One region of the Pseudomonas sp. App30 genome, then DNA from elsewhere that is predicted to be linked to it. Evidence: riboswitches for the same ligand, from Rfam matches in the RefSeq annotation. Region 1 holds a riboswitch; each other region holds the start of a gene.

Region 1 (7,180 bases):
GTTTTCATGGGCCATGCCTCAGGGCAGGTATTGAATGTGCGGGCGGCCATGGTGGGCGGAGGGGCTGACCACGCAGCGCACGCCGTAGACCTGGGCGACCCGCTCGGCGGTGAGGACCTGTTCCGGGCTGCCGCTGGCCACCACCCGGCCCTGTTGCAGCAGCACCAGGCGGTCGCAGAACATCGCGGCCAGGTTCAGGTCATGCAGGGCCATCACGCAGGTCACCGGCAGGCCCTGAATCAGTTGTAGCAGCTGCAGCTGGTGTTGGATATCCAGGTGATTGGTGGGCTCGTCCAGCAGCAGTTCGCTGGGGCCCTGGGCCAGGGCACGGGCGATCTGCGTGCGCTGGCGTTCGCCCCCCGACAGGCTGTGCCAGCTGCGCAGCCGCAGGGCGCCCAGGCCGGTGCGCGCCAGGGCCTGCTCGACGATGGCCTGGTCTTCCTGGGTCCAGGCCGACAACGCGCCGCGGTGCGGGGTGCGGCCCAGGCGCACGATGTCCTGCACGCGAATGTCCACCTCGGTGCCGGCGTGCTGTTCCACCAGCGCCACGCGCCGGGCCACGGCCTTGCGCGGCCATTGCGCCAGTGGGCGGCCGTCGAGGCTGACGCTGCCCTGGCTGGGCGTGCGCAGGCCGGCCAGCAGGCGCAGCAGGGTCGATTTGCCGGAGCCGTTGGGGCCAATCAGGCCCAGGGTGCCCTGGGCGGGCAGATCCAGGCTGATGCCGTCGATGATCACCTGGCCGTCGACGCTCCAGCCGACGTTGTCGGCGCGCAGGCTCATGGCGCCGCCCGGTTGCGGTAGAGCAGGGCGGCGAACACCGGCGCGCCGACCAGGGCGGTGACCACGCCAATGGGCAGCACCTGGCCGGGCACGATCAACCGTGAGGCGATGTCGGCCAGCACCATGAAGTTGGCGCCGATCAGCACGCAGGCCAGCAGCAGCCGCACGTGCCGCGGGCCTACCAGCAGGCGGGCGATGTGCGGCACCACCAGGCCGACGAAACCCACGGCGCCGACGATGCTCACCAGGGTGGCGGTGATCAGCGCCGTCACTCCGAACAGCAACCAGCGCAGGCCCGCCACCGGCACGCCGAGGCTGGCGGCGGCGTCGTCGCCGAAAACGAAGGCATCCAGGGTGCGCGCGCAGTACAGGCACACCAGCAGGCCGGCGCCCACCACCGCAGCGGCCAAGCCGACGTCCGCCCAGCGCACGCCGCCCAGGCTGCCCAGCAGCCAGAACATCACGCTGCGCGCCTGTTCGGCGTTGGCCGAGGTGGAGACGATCCAGGCGGTCAGGGCGTTGAACAGCTGCGCGCCGGCCACGCCGGCCAGTATCACCTGGGCCGGGCCGCCGCGGATGCCGGTGGCCAGCAGCACCACCAGGCCGAACGCCAGCGCGGCGCCGAGGAAAGCCCCCAGGGATATGCCGATCAAGCCGCCGCCCAGGCCCAGCAGCATCACCAGCACCGCGCCGGTGGAGGCGCCGGCGCTGATGCCCAGCACGTACGGATCGGCCAGGGCGTTGCGCAGCAGCGCCTGCAACACCGCGCCGCACAGCGACAGGCCAGCGCCGCAGCAGGCGGCCACCAGCGCGCGGCTCAGGCGGTATTCCCAGATGATGCCCTGCTGGATCCGCGGCACCTCATAGGCACCCAGCCCCAGGCCGTTGAGCAGCGCCTTGAGGGTCACGGCCAGGGGAATGTCCAGCTCACCCAGGGACACCGCCAGGGCAATCGACAGGCCCAGGCTGAGTAGCGCCAGCAGAGCCAGCGCCCAACGGCGGAGGCCGGAACTTTCCAGTCGCATCAAGGCGCCTTGCCCGTGTCGGCCAGGCCCTTGGCGATCTGTTCGATGGCGTCGACCACGCCCATGGACGGGTTCAGGGTGTTGGCGTCGACCACGATCAGGCGGCCGTTGCGCACCGCCTTGAGTTCGCGGGTCACCGGGTCGTTGCGCAGGAAGGCCAGCTTCTTCTCGACGTCGTCGGCGGGGTAGAGGCGGCGCTGCATGCGCGCCAGCACGATCACGTCGGGGTCACGGGCGGCAATGCTCTCCCAGCTCACCCCGGGCCATTCCTCATCGCTGTCGATGACGTTGCGCAGGCCCAGCACCTGGGAGATATAGCCCGGCGCACCGTGCTTGCCGGCCACCCACGGGTCGCCTTCCAGGCGCGTGCTGGAGAACCAGTACAGCACCGACAGCGGTGGGTGCGCGGTGGCGTTGGCCAGTTTCACGGCGGCCGCCACGCGTGCATGCAGGTGTGCGCTGAGGGCCTGGCCGGCGGCGGGCACGTCGAAGATGGTCGCCAGTTCGCTGATTTCCTTGTCCACCAGGGCCAGGGAATACAGCTGGCTGCGGCTGCCATCGGCGTTGGAGGTGGCGGTCACGCCCTTGCCGTCGCAGTCGCTGGGCGACACGTAGGAGGGGATACCCAGCTTCAGCAACTGCTCGGGCGTCGCCACCTCGCCCTGGGGGCCGATGTGGTAGGTGTACTGCGCCACGACGATGTCCGGCGCGGTCTTGGCCACGGCCTCGAAGCTGGGGGCGTTGTCGGCCAGGCGCGGCACCTTGGCGCCGGCGGCCGCCAGCGACGGCGGCAGCGGCCCGAACCACACGCCGGTGCCGACCATGCGCGGGCCCAGGCCCAGGGACAGCAGCAATTCAGTGCTGGCCTGGCCCAGGCTGACCGCCCGTTGTGGTGGGGCGTCGATGCGCACGCTGTGGCCGCAGTTCTGCACGGTCAGCGGGTAGTGGCTGGCCGGCGCGGCGGCTACGGCTGAGGCGGCGGATAAAGACAGGCAGGCAAAGGCAAGGCGGCGTAACAGCATGCAGCGGCTCCCGGGATGGCGCGTCCGTTGGGCGAAAGAAATGGCGTGCAGCAAGGTCTGGCTTTCGGGAGGCCCGAACACAGTGGCGCGACCGCGCCGGAGTTGCACCGGCTTCCTGCTGCACGCATGAAAAAGCCCGCAGAGGGTAAGTGGCATTGCCCAAGAGAGCAACCTGCCGTTCACCTTCCCAGGGGCAAACGCTGTAGCCGCTGCCGCCAGGCTGCGCTGGCCCTGGCGTACGCTGGAGATTTTCAGCGTGGGCAAGGGCCAGCGCAGCCTGCGGCAGCGGCTACGCAGTCATGCGGGGTTCATGCGCTGGTAAATGCCAGCGCCTTGAGGCCGCCTTCGGCCTCGGCGTCGGGGAATTCCGGCGGGTTTTCCAGCCGGTGCTGGAAGGTCAGCTGCGGCGCTTCCTCGGCCATGCTCTGGATCAGGAAGTCGGAGCCAATGGCCGGGTCATTGACGCAGGCCAGCACCACGCCCTGTTCGGTCAGCAGCTCGGGCAGCTTGCGCAGCACCTTGCGGTAGTCCTGGGTGAGCACGAAGCTGCCGCGCTGGAACGACGGCGGGTCGATGATCACCAGGTCATAGGGGCCGCCACGCTTGACCTTGCCCCACGATTTGAACAGCTCGTGGCCCAGGAAGCTCACGCGGTCCAGGTCGTGGCCGTTCAGGCGGTGGTTGTCACGGCCGCGGCTCAGGGCGGCGCGGGCCATGTCCAGGTTCACCACGTGCTCGGCGCCGCCGGCGATGGCCGTCAGCGAGAAGCCGCAGGTGTAGGCGAACAGATTCAGCACGCGCTTGCCGGCGGCGTGCTCGCGCACCCATTGGCGGCCGTAGCGCATGTCCAGGAACAGCCCGATGTTCTGCTTGCGGCCCAGGTCCAGCTGGTAGCGCAGGCCGTCCTCGTCGATGAACCATTGCTCCACCGGCTCGCCCAGCAGCCATTCGGCGGCGCTGTCGGGCAGGTAGCGGTGCTGCAGGATCAGGCTGTGCACCTGTGGGGTGGCCTGGGCCAGTGCCAGCAGCAGCGGCTTCAGCGCAGCCAGCTCGTCGGCGGCGGGTTCGCGGAACAGCGACACCAGCAGCACACCTTGCAGCCAGTCCACGGTGATCTGCTCCAGGCCCGGCCAGCAGCGGCCGCGGCCGTGGAACAAGCGGCGGGTTTCGGCAGGCGGGTGTTGCAGGGCGGTGCTGAGGTGTTGCTGCAATATAGCGAGGGCGTCGGCGTTCATGAAAGACTTTTGGCAGGGCATAAAGCGCCCATGGTAAACGCTGGCGCAGGGCCGTGGGAAATCCACGGCCGTGCGCGCCAGGATCACTGATGCTTGGCTTGCAGTTCCTTGGCCATTTTCAGGTGCTCCTGCAGCTTGGGCAGGGTCTGTTTGGCGAAGTCCTTGAGCTCGGCCTTGTCGGAGGATTCGACCTCTTTCTGGAACAGCTCGATGGTGTCTTCGTGGGCCTTCACCTGATTGGCGGCGTAGGCCTTGTCGAAGGACTCGTCGCGCATTTCGAGGATTTTCTTCTTCGCCTGGTCCATCAACGTGGCGTCGTCGGGCACCACCAGGTCCAGCTTGTGCGCCAGCGCCGCCAGCTTCTGGTTGGCCGCGCCGTGGTCCTTGATCATCATCTGGGCGAAGCTCTTCACGTCCGCCGAGCTGCTTTTCTGCAGCGCCAGCTTGCCAGCCTCGACTTCGGTGATGCCGCCTGCGGTGGCATCGGCGACAAAGGCGCTGGTGGCAGCGGCGAATGCGGGGCTTGCCAGCGCGCCGGTCAGGGCCAGCACAAGCGTGCCTGCTTTGAATGCGTCCATGGGAAATCTCCGTCGTTATTGTTCGGGAAGCGAGAGGGTGACGCCTCGCTCACTACAATTGATTGCCCGGCCACCGCGTTGGTGCTTGGGCGGCGACGAACGGTCTTTCGACTATGGTCCAGCATCAATCTTGCTCATTCATGCATTAAGCTGATCGGATAAATAAAATTCGGCATGAGTGACCGGGATGAGCATCAATTTCGACCTGAACGACCTGCAGGCCTTTCGCGCAGTGGTGGAGAAGGGCAGTTTTCGCAAGGCCGCCGAGGCCATCAGCATCTCCCAGCCGGCGCTGAGCCGGCGCATCGAAAAGCTGGAAAGCGCGCTCAACGTGCGGTTGTTCGACCGCACCACCCGCCGCGTCAACCTGACCATGGTCGGCCGTGCCTTCGCCCCCAGCGCCGAACGCCTGCTCAATGACCTGGACATCGCCCTGCTGGGCATCAGCGAAGTGGCCTCCACGCGCCTGGGCAACGTCACCGTGGCCTGCGTGCCGTCGGCCGCCTATTACTTCATGCCCAAGGTGGTGGCCCGCTACCACAAGCTTTACCCGCGCATTCGCGTGAAGGTGCTCGATGCCAGCGCCAACGACGTGCAGCAGGCCGTGCTCAGCGGCGAGGCCGACCTGGGCCTGAGCTTTACCGGCAACCTGCCGCCGGAGCTGGAATTCGAACTGCTGGTGCAGGAGCACTATGTGGCCGCCTGCCGCCGCGACCACCCCCTGGCCGGGCGCAAGCAGCTGAGCTGGGAAGAGTATTTCCAGCACGACTACATCTCGGTGGACAAGACCTCCGGCAACCGCTTCGTGCTGGACCAGGCGTTGCTGCACATCCGCCCGGCGCGGCCGAGCATCTGCGAGACCCGCCATGTGACGACCATGCTCGGGCTGGTTGAGGCGGGCTTGGGGATTGCGGCGGTGCCGTCCATGGCCTTGCCGTTGGGCGAGCACCAGTGGATGACCAGCATCCCGCTGGTGGAGCCCGAGGTGCTGCGCAGCGTGGGGTTGATCCGCCGCCGGGGCCGGCTGTTGACCCCGGCGGCGCTGGAACTGGAGCAGTTGATCAGGGAGTTCAAGAAACCCCTGGAAGATCAGTGAGGCACTGAGTCCAGGCCGGTGCCGGTGACCACCGACTGCGCCTGGGCCGAAGCCATGTAGTCGAGCAGGGCCTTGGCCTCGGCCGGGTGCGCGGCGCCTACCGGGATGCCGGCGGCGAAGCGTGTCACCGACTGCAGCGGCTCGGGGATCTTGCCCACGTAGGTCACGCCGGCGATGGGCAGCAGCTCGCTGACCTGTTGCAGGCCCAGCTGCGGCTCGCCCTTGGCCACTTCACCGGCCACCGGAATGCGCTCGATCATCTTCGCCTTGGGCTTGAGCTGGGCTTCGATGCCCAGGCGTTTGAACAGCTGGTCCTGTACGTAGACGCCGCTGGCGCTGTCGGAATAACCCACGGACCTGGCCTGCAGCAACGCCTGCTTGAAGGCGGCGACGCTGCTGATGTCCGGCTTCGGCTCGCCGGCTTTCACCACCAGGCCGATGCGCGAATCGGCCAGCTCCACCCGCGAGGCGGGCAGCACCTTGCCTTGCTTGATCAGGTCGTCCAGGGCGTAGCCGACCATGATCACCACGTCGGCCTGCTCACCGCGTGCCAGGCGGTTGGGGATAGCCTCGGCGGCCTTGCCCATGGACGGGCCCAGCACGGTGTTCAGCTGGTCGCCATGGGCCGCGGCGAACTGCGGGCCGAGGATCTTGTAGGCGGCAGTGAAGCCGCCGGAGGTCATCACGGTCAGGTCCTGGGCCTGGGCCAGGCCCGCGGCGGCCAGCCCCAGGGTCAGGGCGGCCAGGCTGTTGAGCAATTTCTTCATGGCCACGCCCCTCACACGGCGGCGCGCAGCTGGGCGCTGCCGCGGCGGTACAGGTACAGGGTGGCGCACAGGGCACACAGGGCGGCGAAGCTCATCCAGTAGCCGGGCGCGGCCTTGTCGCCGCTGCTGTGGATCAGCGCGGTGGAGATGGCCGGGGTAAAGCCGCCGAACACCGCGGTCGCCAGGCTGTAGGCCAGGGAGAAACCGGCCACGCGCACTTCCACCGGCATGATTTCGGTCAGCGCCGGGATCATCGCGCCGTTGTACATGCCGTACATGAACGACAGCCACAGCAGGGTTTCCAGCATGTGCGCGAAGCTCGGCGCCTGGGCCAGGAACGACAACGCCGGGTACGAGGTGGCGATGGCCAGCACGGTCATGGCGATCAGCATCGGCTTGCGGCCGATACGGTCGGACAGCGCGCCGCCGATAGGCAGCCAGATGAAGTTCGACACACCCACCAGCAGGGTCACCATCAGCGCGTCGGCGGTGCTCAGGTTGAGCACGCTCTTGCCGAAGGTGGGCGCGTACACGGTGATCAGGTAGAAGGCGGTGGTGGTCATGGCCACCATCAGCATGCCGGCCACCACGATGGTCCAGTTGGCCACCAGCGTGTTGTACACCTCGCGCATGGCCGGGCGGTGACGGCGGGCGCTGAACTCTTCGGTCTCTTCCAG
Region 2 (7,180 bases), 1.6 Mb from region 1:
GCTCTGGCTGAGGGCCTGGAACGGCGACTGGCTGTGGAACCAGCCCGGCGCCGGCGCCCAGGGGTCTACGTAGTCGCCACCGACATCGGTGTAGGGCGAGTTGTTGGCCAGGCCGAAGCGGATGCGGTTGTACTCGGCGCCCACCACGGTCTTGCTGGCCAGGCCGAACAGGCGGTGGTCGAAGGTGAAGGTCTGGCGGTCGCCCAACTGTTCTTCGTGGTGCTTGATTTCCAGGTAGCTGCCTCGCAGCAGCTGGCCCTGGCTGCTGTCCCAGCTGTAGCTTTCGGCGTTGCGCCAGTGGCGGCGGCTCTTGATGTAGTACAGCTCGTTGCTGGCGCTGATGGCATCGCTCAGGGACCAGTCGCTGGTCAGCCGGGTCCATTGGTCGTCGTAGTGCTGCACGGCGTTGCGCACGTTGTAGTTCTTGTCGCGCAGGCTGTCGTGGTAGTGGCCGTCGATCAGCGGCGTGCCCAGGTAGCTCATGGGGCGGCTGTCGCCCTGCTCATGGGCCAGGGTGAAACTCAGGTCGTCGCTGGCTTGCCAGCGCAGGGCGCCGCTGAAGGCCAGGCTTGAGGACTGGCCACGGTCTACCCAGCCATTGCTGCTTTGCTGGTCCAGGGTCAGCCGGTAGCTGAGGCGCTCGCCCAGCGAGCCGCCGCTGTCGAACGCGGTCTGCTGGCGGTCGTCGCTGCCGTAGCCCACGCGCAGGTGGTTGCTGATGGCGCCCTCGAAGGGCTTCTTGGGGATCACGTTGATCACCGCGCCGGTGGCACCTTCGCCGTTCAGCACCGAGGCCGGGCCGCGGATCACGTCGATGCGCTCCACCATCCACGGGTCCACCGGGAAGGTCTGGGTGCCGGCGCCGGTGTACAGGCGCGCGCCGTCGAATAGGGTCATCACTGACTCGTGGCCGCTGAAGCCGCGCGCCGACAGCGCCGTATTGCCGTTGCCCGGCGCGGCGATGCTGGTGATGCCGGGCGCACGGGTGGCGGCTTCCTGCACCGTGAGGTTGTTGCGCTGGTCGATGGCGTCTTCGTCGAGGCTGCTGATACTGGCCGGGGTTTGCAGCGGCGTCAGGTTCAGGCGCGAGCCTGCGGTGCCAGGGGTGGCCAGCGCGGTGTCGGCGCGTTCGCTGATGGTGGTGGCCGGCAGCGCCAGCTCATCGGCGGCGTGCACGGGCAAGGACAAGGCCAGGCACGGGGCCAGGCGGTGAAGCAGGGAAGTGCGGGACATGCTGTTCCAACTACAGTCAGGAAAAGATGAACCCGGAGGGACACGCATGGCAAATCGCGGGCGCAAACGCCCACGGAAACCGGCCTGCGCCCGCCCACCGCGGGTTGCCAATTGAAGCGTTTGCAGGCCGGTCTCCGGGCTTGCGAGGGGCATGAACGCGCCGCCTTCCCATGCACGATGCACAGTGGCCTGTTGACGCGTTCGCTCGCTTACCGTTGCGGGGGCAGCGCCGGACTGATCACCAAAGTGACGCACCGGCTTCCCGTTTCACCCTGAGCACGGCGGCTGAGGGCACCTGAAACTGGCGCGCATTCGACCACTGATGTGGATCCAGGTCAATGTCTGCGCCTCGATACAATCCTGTAGCCGCTGCCGAAGGCTGCGCTGGCCGGCATGAACACTGAATATCTCCAGTGCATGAAAAGGCCAGCGCAGCCTGCGGCAGCGGCTACGCAGCGTCGCGCCAATGGGGTATATTGCGCGCCATTACAGAATACATACCGCAGTACACTTCAAAGGAGCAGGCATGGCACGGGGTGGGATCAACAAGGCAGTGGTGCAAAAGGCGCGTGAGGCGCTGCTGGCGCGGGGCGAGAACCCCACCATCGACGCCGTGCGCGTGGCGTTGGGCAACACCGGTTCGAAGACCACCATTCACCGCTATCTCAAGGAGCTGGAAGAAACCGACCAGCGCCGCCAGGCCCCGCGCGAGCACCTGACCCAGGAGCTGGGCGAACTGGTAGGCCGCCTGGCTTTGCGCCTGAAAGAGGAGGGCGACGAGTACGTGCAGCAGGCCCAGGCGCGTTTCGACCTGCAGAAAGCCGTGCTCGAAGCCGACCTGGCCGAAGCCGCCAAGGCCCACGCCGCGTTGCTGCAGCAGTTCGAGATCCAGGCCGAGGCCCTGGCCAGTGAGTCGGAGCAGCTGGCCACCTGCCGCACCTCGTTGCAGGCCGAGCACACCCGCAACGCGCGGTTGGGCCAGGAATGCAGCGACCTACAACTGCGCGTGCAGGAGAAGGACGAACACATCCGCTCGCTGGAAGACAAGCACCAGCACGCCCGCGACGCCCTGGAGCACTACCGCCAGGCGGTGAAGGAGCAGCGCGACCAGGACCAGCGCCGCCACGAAAGCCAGGTGCAGCAGGTGCAGGTGGAAGTGCGGCAGTTGCAGCAGAGCCTGATCGTCAAGCAGGACGAGTTGATGCGCCTGAACCGCGACAACGAACGCATGCTGGTGGAGGCACGCCAGGCGCGCAAGGATCAGGACACCGCCACCCAGGCCCTGGCCGACAAGGCCGCCGAGGCCACGGCCCTGGCCACGCAATTGGCTCAGGCGTTGGGCGCGCGCGAGGCCCAGGCCCAGCAGATCGAGGTGCTGCGCCAGGAGCAGGCGGCCCAGGCTAAGGCCAGCAAGGCCCAGGTGCTGCGCGAGGCGCGCCTGGAGCAACAGCTGCAACAGGCCAACGCCACCTTGGCGCAGTGGCGCGCCGACCGCGCCGCGGCCAGCGCCGAGTAACGCCGCTCAGGGCTCGGAAGGGGTATCGTCCGGGCCCACCGGGTGCAGGCCGCTGCGCAGGATGCGCCGCACCCGCTGCATCTTCTCCACCGAGCCGGGCACACCGTTGCCCATGTCCAGCAGGGCCTGGGCGCACAGCTTGGGGCCGTAGCCGTCGAGCTTGGCGAATTCCTCGCCGGACATGTGAATGGTCTTGAGGGCAAAGGCCAGCAGGTTGTCGCCGGGGTTGGGGCCGTTGAGGATGCCCTGGATCATGTACGCCAGGGCCTGGCGGTACTGGCCCTGGGTGTGGATGGCGGCGCAGTCGATGTCGGTGCCGGCGAAGGTCTGCACCATCAGCCGGCGCATGACCTCGTCGAGCAGTGCCGGTTCGCTGCCGTCGTCCTCGAACACCTTGGTGCGGCGCAGGGGAATGACGTTGTCGTCGTGATCGCTCATGGGTACTCCTTGTGGTGACGCTACAGGGAAAGTATGCGCCATTGCGTTGCGCTGTCCATAATCCGCGCGGCGCTGTCCAAGCCAGGCACCGCTGCCGGCGGGCACACTGCAGGTCTGCCTTTGCCATCAGGAGCCCCTCCATGACCGAGTACGTGATTGCCCCACCGCCCGCCGCCAGCGTCGCCATTGCCGGCGACAGCCGCCGTTTCCCCGTGCGCCGGGTGTTCTGCGTGGGCCGCAACTATTCCGAGCACGCGCGGGAAATGGGCCATGATCCGGACCGCGAGCCACCGTTCTTCTTCTGCAAGCCCGCCGACGCCGTGGTGCCGGCCGAGGGCGTGATCGCCTACCCGCCGCTGACCGCCGACCTGCACCATGAGGTGGAACTGGTGGTGGCCATCGCCGAGGGCGGCGTCGACATCGCCCCCGAGCAGGCCCTGGCGCATGTGTGGGGCTACGGCGTGGGCCTGGACCTGACCCGCCGCGACCTGCAGGCCCAGGCCAAGAAGCAGGGCCGGCCGTGGGACTGGGCCAAGGGCTTCGACGAATCGGCGCCGTGCACCGCGCTGATCCCGGCCAGCACCCTGGGCCACCCGGCCAGCGGCGCCATCTGGCTCACGGTGAACGGCGAGGAGCGCCAGCGCGGTGACCTGGCGGACCAGATCTGGGCGGTGCCTGACGTGATCGCCTACCTGTCGCAATCGGTGGCGCTGCAGCCCGGCGACCTGATCTTCACCGGCACCCCGGCCGGCGTCGGCGCCTTGCAGCCCGGCGACCAGGTCAGCGCCGGCATCGACGGTGTCGCCCAGTTCCAATTGCGCATCGGCCAGCGCTGACAGCCGCCGCGCCGCGCTTTAGACTGGCGGCGTCTTTCCGGCTTTCGAGGTTGCTGCCATGTCGTCCCTGTCCCGCGTGCCCACCTATGGCATGCAGCAGCGCAGCAACCGCGAGGATTTCTACATCCGCGACAAGCAGGAGCGCGAGGCGCTGACCTCGCCGCACCGCCACGAATACTTCCAGATCCAGGTCAACCTGGGCGGCGACACCGTGCAGCACATCGGCGGCGCGGTGCGGCCGTTCCCGCGCAACGCCCTGAGCTTTATCCTGCCGCACCGCCTGCACTTGATCCCGCACCCCGAGCACGGCAACTTCATGCTCATCAACTTCGCCCAGGGTTTCCTGCTGCCGCACCTGGCCTGCGACCCGCTGGACCTGGAGGACGTGCCCCTGGGCCAGGCCCCCGAGCTGGCGCCGTTCCAGTGCCAGGAGCACCTGGACTTCATTCTCGACGACCACGCCTTTGCCGAGGTACAAGCCTTGCTGCTGCGCCTGCGCGAGCTGGACCGCACCCGTGACTTCGGCACCACCACCTTGCTGCGGGCCGGGCTGTTGCAGCTGATCGGCCTGGTCAGCCAGCGCTTCGCCCCGGCGTTGCAGCAACTGGCCAGCGACAAGGCCGCACGGCGCGGCCGCCGCGACGCGCTGGCGCGGGTGACGGCCTATATTCGCGAGCACATCGCCAACCCGGAGCTGACCCTGAAGGACGCGGCCGCCGCGGCGTTCCTGTCGCCCAACTACCTCACCCACCTGCTGCGCAAGGACACCGGCAGCACCTTCAGCGAGCTGGTGCTGGAGCGGCGCATGCGCCTGGCGCGCACCCATCTGCTCAACAGCGACGAGCCCATCAGCCACGTGGCCCAGCGCTGCGGTTTCAGCGACGAAGCGTACTTTTCGCGGCGCTTCCGCCAGACCCAGGGCCTGCCGCCCGGGCAATTCCGCCGACAGCAGCGCGAGCATAGCGCCCATCAATGATGGTTAGCGTTGTGGCCGGGCTTTGCTAGGGTAGGTGAAAGGTTCAGACGAGCATGGACGATGAAGGCCACACAACAACGCACCCTGGCGGTCAATGGCATCACCCTGAGCGTGCACGTCGCCGGGCCCGAACACGGCCGGCCCATCTGGCTGCTGCACGGTTTCCCCGAGTGCTGGTACTCGTGGCGGGCGCAGATCGCGCCGCTGGTGGCCGCGGGTTATCAGGTGTGGATGCCGGAGATGCGCGGCTACGGCGCCAGCTCCGCGCCCCAGGCAGTGGAAGCCTACGACCTGCTGACCCTGTGCGCCGACATCCAGGGCGCCATGGACCTGCTGGGCCAGCGCCAGGTGTGCGTGGTGGGCCACGACTGGGGCGCGCCGGTGGCCTGGCACCTGGCGCTGCTGGAGCCTGAGCGGGTGCAGGCGGTGGTGGCCTTGTCGGTGCCTTACGCCGGGCGGCCGAAGCAGCCGGCGATAGAGCTGATACGCGCGCACTTCAAGGACCGTTTCAACTACATCCTGTATTTCCAGAACCCGGGGGTGGCCGAGGCCGAGCTGGACGCCGACGTCGCCCACACCCTGCGCATGTTCATGCAGGGCGGCGCCAACGGCGACCTGATCCTCAAGGACAAGCCCGCCAGCGCCACGCTGTTCGACGGCATCAACCAGCCCGACCGGCTGCCGCCCTGGTGCAGCGCCGAGGCGTTCGAGGTGTACGTGCAAACCTTCGCCGGCCGCGGCTTCCATGGCGCGCTGAACTGGTACCGCAATTTCGAACGCAACTGGCAGCGCACCGAACCCCTGGCCGAGGCCTGCGTCGAGCAGCCGGCGCTGTTCCTGCTGGGCGACCTGGACCCGGTGGGCGTGCTGGAGGCGCACACGCTGCTGCGCATGCCCAAGCGCGTGCCACGCCTGGAGCAGCACATCGTCAAGGCCTGCGGGCACTGGATACAGAGCGAACAACCCGACATCGTCAATGGGCATTTGCTGCGCTTTCTGGCAAGCCATTTTCCCGTGTGACGTGCACAGGTGGGAGCTGGCTTGCCAGCGAGCTTTTGAGCCTCAACAGCTCGCTGGCAAGCCAGCTCCCACAATGAAGATTAATTTAACCTTCCAACCTGTTGATCCATAAGATTTTGCTCAACGTCACGCAGCACCAGCATATGCCTTTTCCCTAGGCACTTATGACCCCGCCCGGCATATCCATAGGCCAACTCCGTATTTTTGAACCAAAACGTACATTCCTACACTCCGCCGTCCCTGACCCCACCAAGGACGTCCGATGTACCGTCAAGCCTTCCCCCTGGCCCTCAGCGCCGCTTTGTTCAGCCAGCCCCTGTGGGCCGATGGTTTCCTCGATGACAGCAAGGCTGACCTGACCCTGCGCAACTTCTTCATCAACAACGACAACCGCAGCGGCACGGCCACGCCGTCCAAGCAGCAGGAGTGGGGCCAGGGCTTCATCCTCAATTACACCTCGGGCTTCACCAACGGCCCGCTGGGCTTGGGCCTCGATGCCCTGGGCATGCTCGGCCTGCGCCTGGACTCGGGCAAGGGCCAGGCCTACAACAGCGGCAGCAGCGGCGGCGGCATTGTCTTCCCCAGTGAGAGCGACGGCCGCGCGGTGAACGACTTCGCCAGCCTGGGCCTGACCGCCAAGCTACGCTTCTCGAAGACTGAGATTCGCCATGGCACCCTGCAGCCGCACCTGCCGGTGATAGGCATCAACGACGGGCGCCTGCTGCCGCAGACGTTCCAGGGCACCCAGGTAACCAGCCGCGAGTTCGACAACCTGACCCTCATCGGCGGCAAGATCACCTCGGTGAAGGGCCGCAACTCCAGCAACCAGGCGTCGCTGTCGATCGCCGGCGCCAACAGCCTTACCGGCCAGCGCAGCAACGCCTTCTACTACGCTGGCGCCGACTACAAGCTGGACCCGCACACCACCGCGCAGTATTACTTCGCCAACCTCGACGACTTCTACGACCAGCATTTCGTGGGCCTGACCCACAGTACCAAGCTGCCGCGCGGCACCTTGCAGACCGACCTGCGCGGCTTCATCAGCAGCAGCCAGGGCGAGAACGCCAGCGCGGCCGGGCGGTTGGCCGGCTACAAATCCAGTGGCGCGGTGGGCAGCAACGGCGAGGTCGACAACCGCACCTGGAGCGCGCTGTTCACCTA
Region 3 (7,180 bases), 340 kb from region 1:
CAAAGCCCAGGCGCACCCCGGCCAGGCCGAAGAACTTGCCGAACGAGCGCAGCACGATCAGGCCCGTGCGCTCCACGTGGGGCGCCAGGCTGACCGCCGGGGTGTTGTCCATGAAGGCTTCGTCCACCACCAGCCAGCCGCCGCGCTGGGCCAGCCGCGCGTGCCAGTCCAGCAGGCGGCTGGCGGGCAGCACGCGGCCGGTGGGGTTGTTGGGGTTGACCACCACCAGCACGTCGAGGCTGTCGAGGAAGAAGTCCACCTCGCTCTCGCTGACCTCGCGCACCAGGTGCCCAGCGCGGCGCCAGGCCTCGGCGTGCTCGGCGTAGCACGGCGACAGCACGCCGATCTTGCCACCCCGGCGCAGGCGCGGCAGCAGCTGGATGGCGCACTGGGAGCCGGGCACCGGCAGCACCTGGTTGACCCCATAGTAGGCGCAGGCCGCCGCTTCCAGGCCGTCGTCGGTTTCCGGCAGGCGCGCCCAGGCGCGCTCGGGAATCGCCGGGATCGGCCAGGGCCAGGGCGCCAGGCCGCTGGACAGGTCGAGCCAGTCGGCCTCGGCGATGCCGTATTGCTGCGCGGCCTTGCGCAGTCGTCCACCGTGCTCAAGCATAGAATTGCCCTCCCACACACAGGATCAGCAGCCACAGCCACACACCGCGCTGCACCAGTTGCCAGCCGCGGTCGATGGCGTCGGCGTCGGCCGCCGGGCCTTCGCCCAGGGTCGCGCGCTCATGCAGCTCGCCATGATAGACCGCCGGGCCACCCAGCTCGACGCCCAGGGCGCCAGCACCGGCAGCCATGACCGGGCCGGCGTTGGGGCTGTCCCACTTCGGCGCCTGCTGGCGCCAGCAGCGCAGGGCCAGGCGGGTCTTGCCCAGCACCGCGTAGGTCAGGGCCACCAGCCGTGCAGGAATATAGTTGAGGACGTCGTCGATGCGCGCTGCCGCCCAGCCGAAACGTTCGAAGCGCTCGTTGCGGTAGCCCCACATGGCGTCCAAGGTATTGCTCAGGCGGTACAGCACCACGCCCGGCGCGCCGGCCACGGCAAACCAGAACAGCGCGGCGAACACCGCGTCGCTGCCGTTCTCCAGCACCGACTCGGTGGCGGCGCGCGCCACGGCGTTGGCGTCCAGCTCGCTGGTCTGGCGGCTGACCAGGTAGCCCACGCGAGTGCGGGCGGTGTCCAGGTCATCGCTGCGCAGGGCCTGGGCCACGGGCGCCACGTGCTCACCGAGGCTGCGCAGGCCCAGGGCGCAGTACAGCGCCAGGATTTCCACCAGGGTGCCCACGTATGGCAGCCAGGACAGCAGCGTGGCCAGCAGGGTCAAGGGGATGACGGCCAGGAACCAGGCCGTCACGCCGTGGCTGCGCCAGCCACGGCCGCCGCCGTTGAAACGGCGCTCCAGGCGGTCGGCCAGGCGCCCGAAGGCTACCAGCGGGTGACGGCTCTTCGGCTCGCCAAGCAGGGCATCCAGCGCCACGCCGGCAACGGTGACCAGGGCGATGCTCATGGCTTAACCCCCCAGTGGTTCTCATACAGCATCTCGCTCAACGGCTTGGCCTCGGCCCAGCCTTCCATCACCAGCATGGGCGATGGGTAGAATTCGGTCACCGGGCCCAGGCACAGCACGGCCATGGGCTTGGCGCCGGCGGGCAGCCCCAGCAGGTCGGCCAGGGCCTGGGGGTCGAACAGCGACACCCAGCCCATGCCCAGGCCTTCGGCACGCGCCGCCAGCCACAGGTTCTGGATAGCGCAGGACAGCGACGCCAGGTCCATCTCCGGCAAGGTACGGCGGCCGAAGATGTAGCGCTCGCGGTCGTCCATCAGCGCCGCCACCAGCACCTCGGCGCAGTCGTTGATGCCTTCCACCTTGAGCTTCATGAACTCGTCCGAGCGCTCGCCCAGGGCCTCGGCGGTGCGCACCCGCTCGTCCTCCACCACCGCCTGGATACGCTCGCGCAGGGCGCGGTCGCTGATGCGGATGAAGCGCCAGGGCTGCATCAGGCCGACGCTGGGCGCCTGGTGCGCAGCGTGCAGCAGGCGCGCCAGCAGTTGCGGGGCGACGTCGCCGCCGGCGAAGTGGCGCATGTCGCGGCGCTCACCGATGGCTCGGTAGATGGCCGCGCGCTCGGCGGGGGTGTAGGCGTTGTCAGTCATCAAATGTGCGAGGCCCCTTTGGGGCAGAACAGGGCGGCGACGGCCGCCGGGTTGGACGGGAAATAGAAGTGCACGTACGACGCCGTGAGGCGGCCATCACGGTACACCGCCTCGGCGCCGCGGCCACCGTTGGGGCTGAGGCCACGGGCGATGGGCTCAAGCGCGGTGCTGGTCAGCGAATGGTGGTAGGTGTGGCCGCGCAGGGTGCCTTCGGGCAGCTCCACGGCTTGCAGGGCCAGGGCCGCCAGGCGCTTTTGCATCACCGCTTCGCCAGCTAGCAGGCCCAGCAGCTCGGCGCGCTGGCCGTCAACGTCGGTCAGGGCGTCCAGCAGGTAGAGCATGCCGCCACATTCGGCCAGCAGTGGCTTGCCTTCGGCGTGGTGGCCGCGAATCGCCGCCAGCATCGGTGCGTTGGCGGCCAGGGTGTGGTGGTGCAGTTCCGGGTAGCCACCGGGCAGGTACAGGCTGTCGCAGGGCGGCAGCTGCTGGTCATGCACCGGCGAGAAGAAGCTCAGCTCGGCGCCCATGGCGCGCAGCAGGTCGAGGCTGGCGCCGTAGGTGAAGGCGAAGGCCTCGTCACGGGCGACGGCAATGCGCACGCCGGCCAGCAGCGGTTCGCACGGCACCGGGGTGGGCGCAGCGAAGGTCACCGGCGGTGGCAGCGCGACTTCGCAGCTTGCCGCCAGGGCATTGGCGGCCGCGTCCAGGCGCAGGTCCAGGTCGTTCAGCTCGCTGGCCTGCACCAGGCCCAAATGGCGGCTGGGCAGTTCGATGCCGGTCTCGCGAGACAACGCGCCGTACCAGCGCAGGCCTTCGGTGAGGCTGCCTTCAAGCAGTTGCGCGTGGCGCAGGGTGCCGACGCGGTTGGCCAGCACGCCGGCGAACGGCAGGTCCGGCTGGTAGCGCGCCAGGCCCAGGGCCAGGGCGCCGAAGGTCTGGGCCATGGCGGTGCCGTCGATCACGCCCAGCACCGGCACGCCGAAGTGCCGCGCCAGGTCGGCGCTGCTGGGGGTGCCGTCGAACAGGCCCATCACGCCCTCGATCAGGATCAGGTCGGCCTCGGCCGCCGCTTCCCACAGCAGGCGCCGGCTTTCCTCGGCGCCCACCATCCACAGGTCGAGCTGGTACACCGGCGCGCCACTGGCCCGTTCCAGGATCATGGGGTCGAGGAAATCCGGCCCGCACTTGAACACCCGCACCTTGCGCCCCTGGTTGCGGTGCAGGCGCGCCAGGGCGGCGGTGACGGTGGTCTTGCCCTGGCCAGAAGCGGGTGCTGCGATCAGCACCGCCGGGCAATGACGCGGCTGGGTCATAGCTCGATGCCCTTCTGGGCACGAATGCCGGCCTGGAAGGCGTGCTTGAGCATGCCCATCTCGGTGACGGTGTCGGCCAGTTCGACCATCTCGTCCTTGGCGCCACGGCCGGTGACCACCACGTGCTGCATGGCGGGACGCGCCTGCAGGTCGGCCAGCACCTGGTCGAGGTCCAGGTAGCCGTGCTTGAGGGCGATGTTCAGTTCATCGAGAATCACCAGGCCGATGCTCTCATCCTGCAACAGGCCACGGGACACTTCCCAGGCGGCCTGGGCGGCGGCGATGTCACGCTGGCGGTCCTGGGTTTCCCAGGTAAAGCCCTCGCCCATCACGTGGTAGCGCACCTGCTCGGGGAAGCGGCGGAAGAACAACTCTTCGCCGGTGGCGTTACGGCCCTTGATGAACTGCACCACGCCGCACTGCATGCCGTGGCCCATGGCGCGCGCGAGCATGCCGAAGGCCGAGCTGCTCTTGCCCTTGCCGTTGCCGCTCAGCACCAGCAGCAGCCCGCATTCGTTGGGCGCATTGGCAATGCGCTCGTCAATGATCGCCTTCTTGCGCAACATGCGCGCCAGATGGCGTTGTTCACGTTCCTGGAATTCACTCATCGCAGCTCTCCGCTACACCTGCACACAGGCGACATCGACGAAAAGCCGCCGCCCGGACGGACGCAGCACAGACTCGTCAATGCCGCTCTCACCCGCGCGACAGAACAAAAGGGGACCGGCAAGCCAGCGGCTTGCCAAGAAGGGTTCCAGGCCGGTCTCCGGACTCATGAGCGGGGGCATGCACACCCGGGGCCACGCGCCTTCCCGAGCCAATTCGGCCCAGTGGCGCCATGCGCGACCTTGACTCATTTACCGTTGCGGGGGCAGCGCCGGGCTCGCACGCCTGCGGCGGCTCACCGGCTTCCCTGTTTCACCCTGCCAGCCGTGGGGCTGCAGGGCACCTGAAACACGCCGGGAAGGTTAGAGGGTTGGGGGTGGGAGGTCAATTAAAGCTCGCCATACCTCCCCTGTAGCAGCTGCCGCCAGGCGGCGTCCGGCCCTGACGCGGCCTGGCTATTGCACCGCAGCGCCTGTGGACGCGGCCTTCGGCCGCTGCTACGGAACTCCCCGTAGCAGCGGCCAAAGGCCGCGTCACAGGGTTTTATTGGAACCACTGCCCTACCCCGCCCCTCTACAGCACATACCTCCGCCTCAGCGAGCAATTACAATGCACAAGACCCGCCTGGCCCTGATCATCCTCGCCTCCAGCACGCTGCTGGCCTGCGGCGAGTCCTCGACCCTGAAGGTGGCCGACGGCACCGGCCCGCACCCGCAGCTGCCAGCACCGAACAAGACACTGATCCCCACGGTGAACATCGCCGACGCCATCGGCTGGCCCGACGGCGAGAAACCCCAACCGGCCAAGGGCACCCAGGTGGCCGCCTTCGCCGAGGGCCTGGACCACCCGCGCTGGCTGTACGTGCTGCCCAACGGCGACGTGCTGGTGGCCGAGACCAACGCGCCGCCCAAGCCCGAGGACGCCAAGGGCATCAAGGGCTGGGTGATGAAGAAGGTCATGGGCAAGGCCGGCGCGGGGGTGCCCAGCGCCAACCGCATCACTCTGCTGCGCGACACCGACGGCGACGGCGTGGCCGACACCCGTACGGTGTTCATCGCCAACCTCAACTCGCCGTTCGGCATGACCCTGGTGGGCAGCGACCTGTACGTGGCCGACACCGATGCCCTGCTGCGCTTCCATTACGACACCGGCGCCACCGCCATCAGCGGCCAGGGCACCAAGGTGACGGACCTGCCGGGCGGGCCGCTCAACCACCACTGGACCAAGAACGTCATCGCCAGCCCCTCGGGCAACAAGCTGTACGTCACCGTGGGCTCCAACAGCAACGTCGGCGAGAACGGCCTGGACAAGGAAGAAGGCCGCGCGGCGATCTGGGAGGTGGACCGCGCCAGCGGCGAGCACCGCATCTACGCCTCCGGCCTGCGCAACCCCAACGGCATGGGCTTCGAGCCGCAGACCGGGCAGTTGTGGACCTCAGTCAACGAACGCGACGAGATCGGCAGCGACCTGGTGCCTGACTACATCACCTCGGTGAAGGACGGCGGCTTCTATGGCTGGCCGTTCAGCTACTACGGCCAGCACATCGACAACCGTGTCAGCCCGCAGAACCCGGCACTGGTGGCCAAGGCCATCGCCCCGGACTACGCCGTGGGCCCGCACACCGCTTCCATCGGTTTCACCTTTGCCAGCACCAGCGGCGGGCTGGCGGCGCCGTTCAACCATGGCGCCTACGTAAGCCAGCACGGTTCGTGGAACCGCAAGCCACACAGTGGCTACAAAGTGATTTTCGTGCCGTTCGTGGACGGCAAGCCCAGCGGCCAGCCGATCGACGTGCTGACCGGGTTCCTCAACGACAAGGAACAGGCCATGGGCCGGCCGGTGGGCGTGACCGAGGACCACAAGGGCGGGGTGCTGGTGGCGGATGACGTGGGGAACAAGATCTGGCGGATTACGGCTGAGAAGTAAACAACCTGTGGGAGCTGGCTTGCCAGCGAGCTTTGGGGGAAACCCGAACAGCTCGCTGGCAAGCCAGCTCCCACAGGCGCATCAAGGGTTATGCGCCAGGCTTGCTGGTTGCAGCACGCGCTTGGCGTTCAGGTAGGCGTGTTGCCAATACGGCTTGTTGAGGTAGTCCAGCTTCACCGTGCCACCTGTGGCCGGCGCATGCACGAAGCGGCCCTCGCCCACGTAGATGCCGGCATGGCTGACCTGCGAACCACCGCTGGTGGCGAAGAAGATCAGGTCACCGGACTGCAAGGCATCCTTGCTGACATCGGGGGCGCGCATGCTGATCATTTCCCGCGTGGAGCGCGGCAGGCTGATGCCGGCCGCGTCGCGATAGACGTAGGCGATCAGGCCGCTGCAGTCAAAGCCCGAATCCGGCGTGTTGCCGCCCCAGCGGTATGGGGTGCCGACCAGCCCGATGGCGCGCATCAGGACGTCATCGGCCTGGGGAGACAGGGGCTGCTGGGGAGCTGAAACAAAAGGTTGATACACCGGCGCAGGCGCAGGTGGCGGCTTGTGGCCAGCGCAGGCGGTGAGCAGGCCTGCGAAGAGTAATAGCGCGAAACGGGCCGTTAGCGACATAAACAGAACCATCCTGATTCAACTGCCGTTGAAGACTAGCTTGTATTCCCGAAAACGCGCAACGGCGGCACACTTTTCAGTGCGCCGCCGCTGCGAGTACCGCCCAGACTGCTTACTTGCGTGCGATAGTCGTGGTCGGTGCCATGGCCAAGGCACGCTTGGCTTCGATAAAGGTCTTGCTCCAGTAGGCGTCATCGAGGCTGTCGATGCGCACGCCGCCGCTACGGTGGCTGCTGGAGTGGATGAACTGGTCATCGCCCAGGTAGATGCCGGCGTGGCTCACGCGACCACGGCCACGGGTGCTGAAGAACAGCAGGTCACCGGGCTTGAGGTTGTTGCGGGCTACCAGGGGGGCCTTGACGTTGATCATGTCACGCGTGGAACGCGGCAGGGTCATGCCGGCCTCCTCGCGGAACAGGTAACCGATGAAGCCGCTGCAATCGAAGCCCGATTCAGTGGAACCACCGGTGCGATAGCGGGTGCCGATCAGCGATTTGCCGCGTTCCAGGATGCTGTCAGCCAGCATGGGCATCTGGTAGGGCTTGCTGTTCTCGGA
Region 4 (7,180 bases), 1.3 Mb from region 1:
GTTGGTCATCACCACGCGGAAGATTTCCAGCATCGAGTTGGGGAAGTCGGAGTCCCAGCCGCCGGTGCCGAAGCCCACCTGGCCGAACACCTCGCGGTGGTGGAAGGACAGCTTGGCGAACGCCTTGGAGGTGGCGACGAAATCGTAGAAGGTGCGGTCGTCCCACAGCGGTACCAGGGTGTTCCACAGGCTTTTCAGGCGCGGCACGTCGCGGTCGCGGATGGCCTGCTGGATCTCGCTGAACTGCGAGCCGGCCTCCAGGGCGTCGGCCCAGGCGTCGGCGACCTCCTGGAACAGCGCCGGCAGGTCGGCGATGCTGCGGGCGTAGTGGGTCTGGCCCTCGAGGTCGATGACGGTGCTGCCGGAGGCGGCGGTCAGCGGGTTGGGGAACGGACGGGTTTCCAGCCCCAGCTTGTCCACGTAGTGGTAGAACGCCGTGGAGGACACCGGGAAGCGCATGCCACCCAGCTCGGCAACGATGCCCTGGGTGCCCTCGAACGTTTGCGAGCGCAGCCGGCCGCCCATTTTCGAGGCTTCGTACAGCACCGGCTTGAGGCCCAGCTTCATCAATTCGTACGCCGCCACCAGCCCGGCGATGCCCGCCCCGACAATGGCCACCTCGGCGCCGTGGTGCTCGGCGGGAATCACACCCAGGCCGGCCGGGTGCTCGATCCAGTCGTCGAAGGCGAAGGGAAAGTCCGGGCCGAAGATGGTGATCGGCTTCTTGCCGTCGGCGGGGTGGCGGTTGTGCTGAGTCATGGTCGACCTTATGGGCGGCTACTGAGCGGATCTTTCAGTATAGGAAAGGGATGCCAGCCATTTTAGGGAGCGGTCGTGTCGTAATTAAGGCGCAGAGTGTCGTCGTAATGACGTGTTTCGCTGCAATATGACGAAACCCTTGATCAGACTGGTTGCCCGCGGTCGACCTTGCTGCTGAGAATGATCGACGTAGTGGTTTTTTCCACCCCGTCGACGCTGCCGATCTGATCGAGCAATTGATCCAGTTGCTCCGGCGAGTCGGTGCGCAGCCAGGCCACGTAGTCGAACTCGCCGCTCACCGCGCACAGCTGTTGCACCTGGCCCATGGCGCTGAGGCGGCGCACCACTTCCTTGCCCGAGCGCGGCTGCACGGTGATGCCCACGTAGGCCTGCAGGCCGCCGTCGGCCAGGCGCTGGCCCAGGCGCACGCCGTAGCCGGTGATGACCTTGCCTTTCTCCAGGCGCGCCAGGCGCGAGGTCACCGTGGTGCGGGCGATGCCCAGCTGGCGAGCGAGCACGGCCACGCTTTCGCGGGCGTTGATCTGCAGGGCGGCGATCAGCTTGCGGTCGATTTCGTCGAGGGGGAGGGTGCGCAGGTCGGTCATGTTGTAGTGGCGGATATGCCATCCATACTGGCTTGAATGACGCCCTAATCGGCTCATTTTGTGAGCCGATTAAGTCAGCTAATCGGCTCACTGTCCAGATTGCACTCCGTAGCCGCTGCCGGCAGGCTGCGCTGGCCATGTCGTACGCTGGAGAGCTTGCGTCGAGGCTTAGGGCCGGCGCAGCCTGCGGCAGCGGCTACGGGGAGGTAGCCGGGCGAGACTGCAGGCATAAAAAAACCGCGCCGGAGCGCGGTTCTCTTCGAGCAGCGTGGATCAGGCGTGGGCAAAGCGCGCCTTGGGTTGCAGCAACCGCTCCGCCACCGGCCCGAACACCAGGCCGACGGTGGTCCACAGCACCAGCTGGATGCCCAGCGACGAGGTGCGGAATTTCCACAGCACGTCGGCCGAGAAGTTCGCCGGCACTTCGTTGATGGTGGGGAACAGCGCACCGGCCACGGCCATGATCACCAGGTACAGGGCCACGCCGGCGATGGCGCCAGCCCACACGCCAGAGGTGGCGATGACCTTGCGCGCGGCGTTGACGGCGATGACCGCGGCCACCACCGATACCAGCAGCATCATGAAGAACACCTGGGTGCGCAGCCCGATGGTGTCGGGGTTGCCTACCGACGGCGGGTTGGCCGGGTATTTGATTTCCGGCACCAGGATCAGCACCACGAAGGCCGCCAGGGCCAGCAGCGCCGACAGGCCACGCGGGCCGACCTTGCCGATGCGGCCCAGCGAGTAGGCGAACACCAGGGCGAAGATGCCGCCCAGGGAAACGCTGTAGGCCACCACGCCGGTCAGCAGGCCGAAGGTGCTCTGCACCTCGCGGCTGACCAGCTCGGGTTCCTCGGCGTCGCCGTGCATGTGCGCCATGCCTTCTTCGAAGGCGATGGCACGGTCAACCTGGGGTTCACCGAATATTTTTGCAAAACCGAAGGCGAGGATGCCGGCCAACAGACCGACGAGCATGCCCCTGACGAGTAAACGACCAGTCATGTGAAACACCTCGAAGGGATCAGTGGCAGGGGAAGCCCAGCAGGTGGCGACCGTCGTGCACGAACTCGTGGACGTACATGCCCTTGAACAGCGCGGTGGCACCTTGTTCTGCGCCAACGAAGTAGATTGCCAGCATCAGCAGCAGGCCGCCGAAAATCGCCCACGGCAGGATTTCGCTCAGGGGAATGGTCGGGATCGAGATGTCGGTTTGCGAAGTAGTGCTATAGGCCATGATTACCTCAGGGATTACGCGTCCCGGTTACGGTGGATAGGTCGAAAAAAGGTCTGGCTTACGGCAAGGTGCCGACTACAGTGGCGCGACCGCGGCGGTTTTTGACCGTCTTCTTTTTTCGAAACACATTGATACAGCCGGGTAAGTGTACCTCTTTGCCCGATGAACGTCGTGAAGATTGGCCGCGCGAGGCAGGCCTGAGCGGCTACGCTTGGCTTGCAGGTTCCACATGGGGCGCAGCCATGCAAGGCGCAAACAGGTTCCAGGCGCTGGACAGCTTTCGCGGCCTGTTCGCGCTGGCGGTGGTGACGTACCACATCGGCTTGCCGGGCAGCTTCACCGAGCTGGCGTTTTTCCGCAACGCCGACCTGTTCGTGGAGTTTTTCTTCGTGCTTAGCGGCTTTGTGCTGGCCCACGCCTACGGCAGCAAGGAGCGCGTGGACTTCAGCCGTTTCTTCATCACGCGCTCGTTGCGCCTGTTCCCGCTGCACTGGGTGATGCTGCTAGTGTTCATTGCGCTGGAGGTGGGCAAGGCGATTGCCTGGCGCAAGGGGCTCGCGTTCAACTCGAAGCCGTTCAGCGGGGCCACCGCGCTCTCGGAAATACTGCCCAACGCCCTGCTGGTCCAGTCGTGGACCGGCTTTACCGAAGCGCTGTCGTTCAACTATCCGGCCTGGAGCATCAGCGTCGAGTACTACATGTACATGGTGTTCCTGGCGGCGTTGTTGCTGCGTGGCAGCGCGCGGCTGTGGGGCTGGGCAGCCATCGCCGCGCTGGCCGCACTGGCGCTGTACCTGGAACTGGGCGGGCTGACGCCAAAGGCCCTGCGTGGGCTGTTGTGCTTCTTCGGAGGGGCGTTGGCCTACATGGCCTACCGCCGGCTGAGCACGCGGATCCGCGCCGGTTTCGCCTGCTTCACCGGCCTTGAGCTGCTGTCCGTGGCCTTGGTGGTGGCGTTACTCATCTCCAGCCTGGACAACAAAATGCCGCTGGCCCGCGTGCTGTTCTGCGCGGTGGTGGTTGTCTATGCGTTTGACGGTGGTGCCGTTTCCCGACTGTTGCAGGGCCGGGTCTTTCATTTGATCGGCAAGGTTTCCTACTCCATCTACATGACCCACGCGGCAGTGTGGTTCTGCGTGGTGTCCTGCTTCATGGTGCTGCAGAAGCTCACCGGCACGCCGTTCGCACCGTCCATTGGCCCCAAGCGCTACGTGGACACCGGCAGCGTGTTGCTCAACAACCTGCTGGCAGTGGCGGTGCTGCTGATGGTGGTAGGGCTGGCCATGCTCACCTATCGCTACGTGGAGCTGAAGGGCCAGCAACTGGGCGCTCGGTTGGCGCAGCGGGCCCCCAGCAAGGGCGCTACCGAGGTGGGCGTGCAGGAACGAGGAGCATGATATTCAATCAACAGGTTTCAGGAGCGCCATGAACATACTCGTCACGGGGGCCACCGGCTTCCTCGGCCAGGCGGTCTGCGAGGCCTTGGCAGCGCAGCACGACAACCAGGTGCTGGGCACCAGCCGTTCGGCGGGCGCAGGGCCCGTGCCGCTGGTTGCCGTGGGTGATATCGCCGCTGCAACCGACTGGTCCGGCGCCTTGCAGGGCATCGAGGTGGTGGTGCACATCGCCGCGCGCCTCAACTTGCAGGGCGACACCAGTCCCGACCCGTTGGCCGAATACCGCCGCACCAACCTCGAAGGCACCCTGGCCCTGGCGCGCCAGGCGCTGGCAGCCGGCGTGCGAAGGCTGATCTTCATCAGTTCGGTAGGGGTCAATGGCTCCTTCACCACCGGCACGCCCTTTGACGAAACCTCGGTACCGGTGCCGGACGGCGACTACGCCATTTCCAAGTTCGAAGCCGAGGAGGGCCTGCGGGCGCTGGCGCAGGGCACGACCATGGACGTGGTCATCATCCGCCCGCCGCTGATCTACGCCGCCCACGCCCGGCGCAACTTCCCGCGGCTGTTGAAGCTGGTGGACTCCGGCCTGCCGCTGCCGTTCGCGGCGGTGGACAACCGCCGCAGCATGGTGGCCCTGGAGAACCTGGTGGACTTCATCGTGCTGTGCACCCGCCACCCGGCGGCGGGCAACCAGCTGTTCCTGATCTCCGATGGCGAGGACGCCTCCACGGCGCAGATCGTCCGCTACCTGGCGGCCAGCATGGGCCGCTCGCCCCGGCTGGTGCCGGTGCCCGATGGGCTGATGCGGTGGGGGGCCAGGCTGGCGGGCAAGCAGAACATGTACACCACCTTGTGCGCGTCGCTGCAGGTGGATTCGGGCAAGGCGCGGCGGTTGCTGGGGTGGGTGCCGCCGTTGACGCTGGAGCAGGCGCTGCACAAGACGGGCAGGGCGTATAAGCAGCTGGGCTGAAAAGCGTTGGCCTGAAACGCAAAAAGCCGCGCAGATGCGCGGCTTTTTCGTAGATGGTGGGCCCAGCAGGACTCGAACCTGCGACCAAGGGATTATGAGTCCCCTGCTCTAACCAACTGAGCTATAGGCCCCCAGTAGGTCGCGGATTATAACGACGGTTTCGCGCCAGTGCCATCCGAAAAGTCGCAAAGACGCATACGAAGAAACCGCCCGGCGAATTCGTCGGCGTTCAGGGGCAGGCTGTAGATGAAGCCCTGGATCTGCTCACAGCCCTCGCGGGCCAGGAATTGCTGCTGCGCGTCGTTCTCCACGCCCTCGGCGATCACGGTCAGTTGCATGCTGCGGCCCAGGGCAATGATTGCCCGCACGATAGCGGCGTCATGGGGGTCGGCGGGCAGGCCGCGGACGAAGGACTGGTCGATCTTGAGGATGTCCAGGGGCAAGCGCTTGAGGTAGCTGAGCGAGGAATACCCGGTGCCGAAGTCATCGATGGCCAGCTGCACGCCCAGGCGCTTGAGGTCGTGCAGCACCGCCAGGGCTTCCTCGGCCTGGCTCATGATGAAGTTCTCGGTGATCTCCAGTTGCAGGCAGCCGGGGGCCAGGTGGTGCTGGCGCAGCAGCTGGTCGATGCGCTTGAGCAGGTTGGGCTGGCGCAGCTGGCCGCCGGCGAGGTTGACCGACAGCGGCCCGAAGCCGTCGTACAGCTGCTGCCAGGCGTGCAGCTGGCGGCAGGCCTGGTCCAGCACCCAGTCGCCGAGCTGCAGGATCATGCCGTTCTCTTCGGCCAGGGGGATGAAGCGCTCGGGGGGGACGTCACCAAAGGTGGGGTGCGCCCAGCGAATCAGCGCCTCGGCGCCGACCAGGCTGTGGTCGTGCACGCTGAACTTGGGCTGGTAGGCCAGGCTCAGTTCGCCGCGCTCGATGGCCCGGCGCAGTTCATGCTCCAGCGCGACCCGCTCGCTGGCCTGGGCGGTGAGGTCGCGGGTGTAGGACTCGACGCGGTTGCGGCCCTTGGCCTTGGAGCGGTACATGGCGGCGTCGGCGTTCTTGATCAGCGTGGGCACGTCGGTGCCGTCCTGGGGGTAGAGGCTGGTGCCGATGCTGGCGCTGGTGAAGAACTCGTGCTCGCCCGCCTGGAACGGCGCGGCGAAGCAGGCCAGTAGTTTGTTGGCGATGTGCTCGGCATCTGCCGCCTGCTGCAGCCCAGGCAGCAGGATGATGAACTCGTCGCCGCCCAGGCGCGCCACGGTGTCGATGTCGCGCACCTGTTCCTTGAGGCGCTGGGCGATGCCTTTGAGCAGCAGGTCGCCCACCGGGTGGCCGAGGCTGTCGTTGATGTGCTTGAAACGGTCCAGGTCGAGGAACAGCACGGCGCCCTGGCCGCTGACGTCGTGCTCGCGGTTGAGCGAGGCCTGCAGGCGGCTCTCGAACAGGGTGCGGTTGGGCAGGCCGGTGAGCGGGTCGTGGTGGGCCTGGTAGTCGAGGCGGGCCTGGGCGTGCTTGAGGCTGGAAATATCGGCGAACACGGCGACGAAGTGGGTCAGCGCCGAGTCGGGGTTGCGCACGGCGCTGATGGTCAGCCAGCAGGGGTAGAGCTCGCCGTTCTTGCGCCGGTTGTGGATCTCGCCCTGCCAATGGCCCTCGGCGGTCAGGCGGTGCCACATGGCGACGTAGAAGGCGCTGTCGTGCTGGCCCGAGGCGAGCAGGGTAGGGGTGGCGCCCAGGGCTTCGCTTTCGCTGTAGCCGGTGATCTCGGTGAAGGCGCGGTTCACTGCGGTGATGCGCTGGCGGGTGTCGGTGATCAGCACGCCCTCGGCAGTGCTCTCGAACACGGTGGCGGCCAGTTGCAGCTTTTCCTGCATCAGGTGGCGGTCGGTGATGTCGCGGGCGATGGTCAGCATGCACGGCTCGCCGCCGATGGGCAGCGGGCTGGTGGACACCTCGCAGAGGCGAATGGCGCCATCACTGCGGCGCATCAGGCAGCCGAAGTCGCGCACGAAACCGTCGCGTTCAAGTATGTCGAGCAGGCGTTTGCGCTCGTTGAGGTCCACCCACAGGCCCAGGTCCAAGGTGGAGTGGTCGATGGACACATGGTTGGCGTAGCCACTGATGCGGGTGAAGCCTTCGTTCACCTCCAGCAGCACGCCGTCGCGCTGGCGGGTCAGCAGCATGCCATCGGGCGAGGCGTGGAAGGCCTTGGCGAACTTTTCCT

The links. Region 1 has a riboswitch for cobalamin ahead of RAM80_RS08490 (ABC transporter substrate-binding protein). Riboswitches for the same ligand answer to the same signal wherever they lie in the genome.
Region 2: linked by a shared signal. The riboswitch ahead of RAM80_RS01220 (TonB-dependent receptor) and the one ahead of RAM80_RS08490 (ABC transporter substrate-binding protein) in region 1 are both predicted to bind cobalamin.
Region 3: linked by a shared signal. The riboswitch ahead of cobO (cob(I)yrinic acid a,c-diamide adenosyltransferase) and the one ahead of RAM80_RS08490 (ABC transporter substrate-binding protein) in region 1 are both predicted to bind cobalamin.
Region 4: linked by a shared signal. The riboswitch ahead of RAM80_RS14575 (CbtB domain-containing protein) and the one ahead of RAM80_RS08490 (ABC transporter substrate-binding protein) in region 1 are both predicted to bind cobalamin.

Annotation. Positions count from the first base shown of each region.
Region 1 is NZ_CP133165.1:1,853,506-1,860,685, reverse strand. It holds gene cobF (precorrin-6A synthase (deacetylating)) at 1-8, opposite strand, end outside; gene RAM80_RS08500 (ABC transporter ATP-binding protein) at 19-780, opposite strand; gene RAM80_RS08495 (FecCD family ABC transporter permease) at 777-1,805, opposite strand; gene RAM80_RS08490 (ABC transporter substrate-binding protein) at 1,805-2,827, opposite strand; adenosylcobalamin (AdoCbl) riboswitch at 2,871-2,953, opposite strand; gene RAM80_RS08485 (class I SAM-dependent methyltransferase) at 3,136-4,062, opposite strand; gene RAM80_RS08480 (DUF4142 domain-containing protein) at 4,146-4,640, opposite strand; gene RAM80_RS08475 (LysR family transcriptional regulator) at 4,828-5,736, shown strand; gene RAM80_RS08470 (substrate-binding domain-containing protein) at 5,730-6,503, opposite strand; gene RAM80_RS08465 (MFS transporter) at 6,515-7,180, opposite strand, start outside.
Region 2 is NZ_CP133165.1:263,196-270,375, reverse strand. It holds gene RAM80_RS01220 (TonB-dependent receptor) at 1-1,233, opposite strand, end outside; cobalamin riboswitch at 1,341-1,547, opposite strand; gene RAM80_RS01215 (DNA-binding protein) at 1,760-2,749, shown strand; gene RAM80_RS01210 (hypothetical protein) at 2,756-3,187, opposite strand; gene RAM80_RS01205 (fumarylacetoacetate hydrolase family protein) at 3,328-4,023, shown strand; gene RAM80_RS01200 (helix-turn-helix transcriptional regulator) at 4,082-4,999, shown strand; gene RAM80_RS01195 (alpha/beta fold hydrolase) at 5,060-6,019, shown strand; gene RAM80_RS01190 (OprD family porin) at 6,282-7,180, shown strand, end outside.
Region 3 is NZ_CP133165.1:2,197,269-2,204,448, forward strand. It holds gene cobD (threonine-phosphate decarboxylase CobD) at 1-610, opposite strand, end outside; gene cbiB (adenosylcobinamide-phosphate synthase CbiB) at 603-1,511, opposite strand; gene bluB (5,6-dimethylbenzimidazole synthase) at 1,508-2,158, opposite strand; gene RAM80_RS10055 (cobyrinate a,c-diamide synthase) at 2,158-3,471, opposite strand; gene cobO (cob(I)yrinic acid a,c-diamide adenosyltransferase) at 3,468-4,079, opposite strand; cobalamin riboswitch at 4,211-4,439, opposite strand; gene RAM80_RS10065 (PQQ-dependent sugar dehydrogenase) at 4,687-6,003, shown strand; gene RAM80_RS10070 (C40 family peptidase) at 6,085-6,624, opposite strand; gene RAM80_RS10075 (C40 family peptidase) at 6,737-7,180, opposite strand, start outside.
Region 4 is NZ_CP133165.1:3,124,478-3,131,657, reverse strand. It holds gene RAM80_RS14590 (flavin monoamine oxidase family protein) at 1-759, opposite strand, end outside; gene RAM80_RS14585 (Lrp/AsnC family transcriptional regulator) at 903-1,364, opposite strand; gene RAM80_RS14580 (CbtA family protein) at 1,638-2,366, opposite strand; gene RAM80_RS14575 (CbtB domain-containing protein) at 2,386-2,598, opposite strand; cobalamin riboswitch at 2,631-2,768, opposite strand; gene RAM80_RS14570 (acyltransferase family protein) at 2,841-3,995, shown strand; gene RAM80_RS14565 (NAD-dependent epimerase/dehydratase family protein) at 4,024-4,968, shown strand; tRNA gene RAM80_RS14560 (tRNA-Ile) at 5,023-5,099, opposite strand; gene RAM80_RS14555 (bifunctional diguanylate cyclase/phosphodiesterase) at 5,115-7,180, opposite strand, start outside.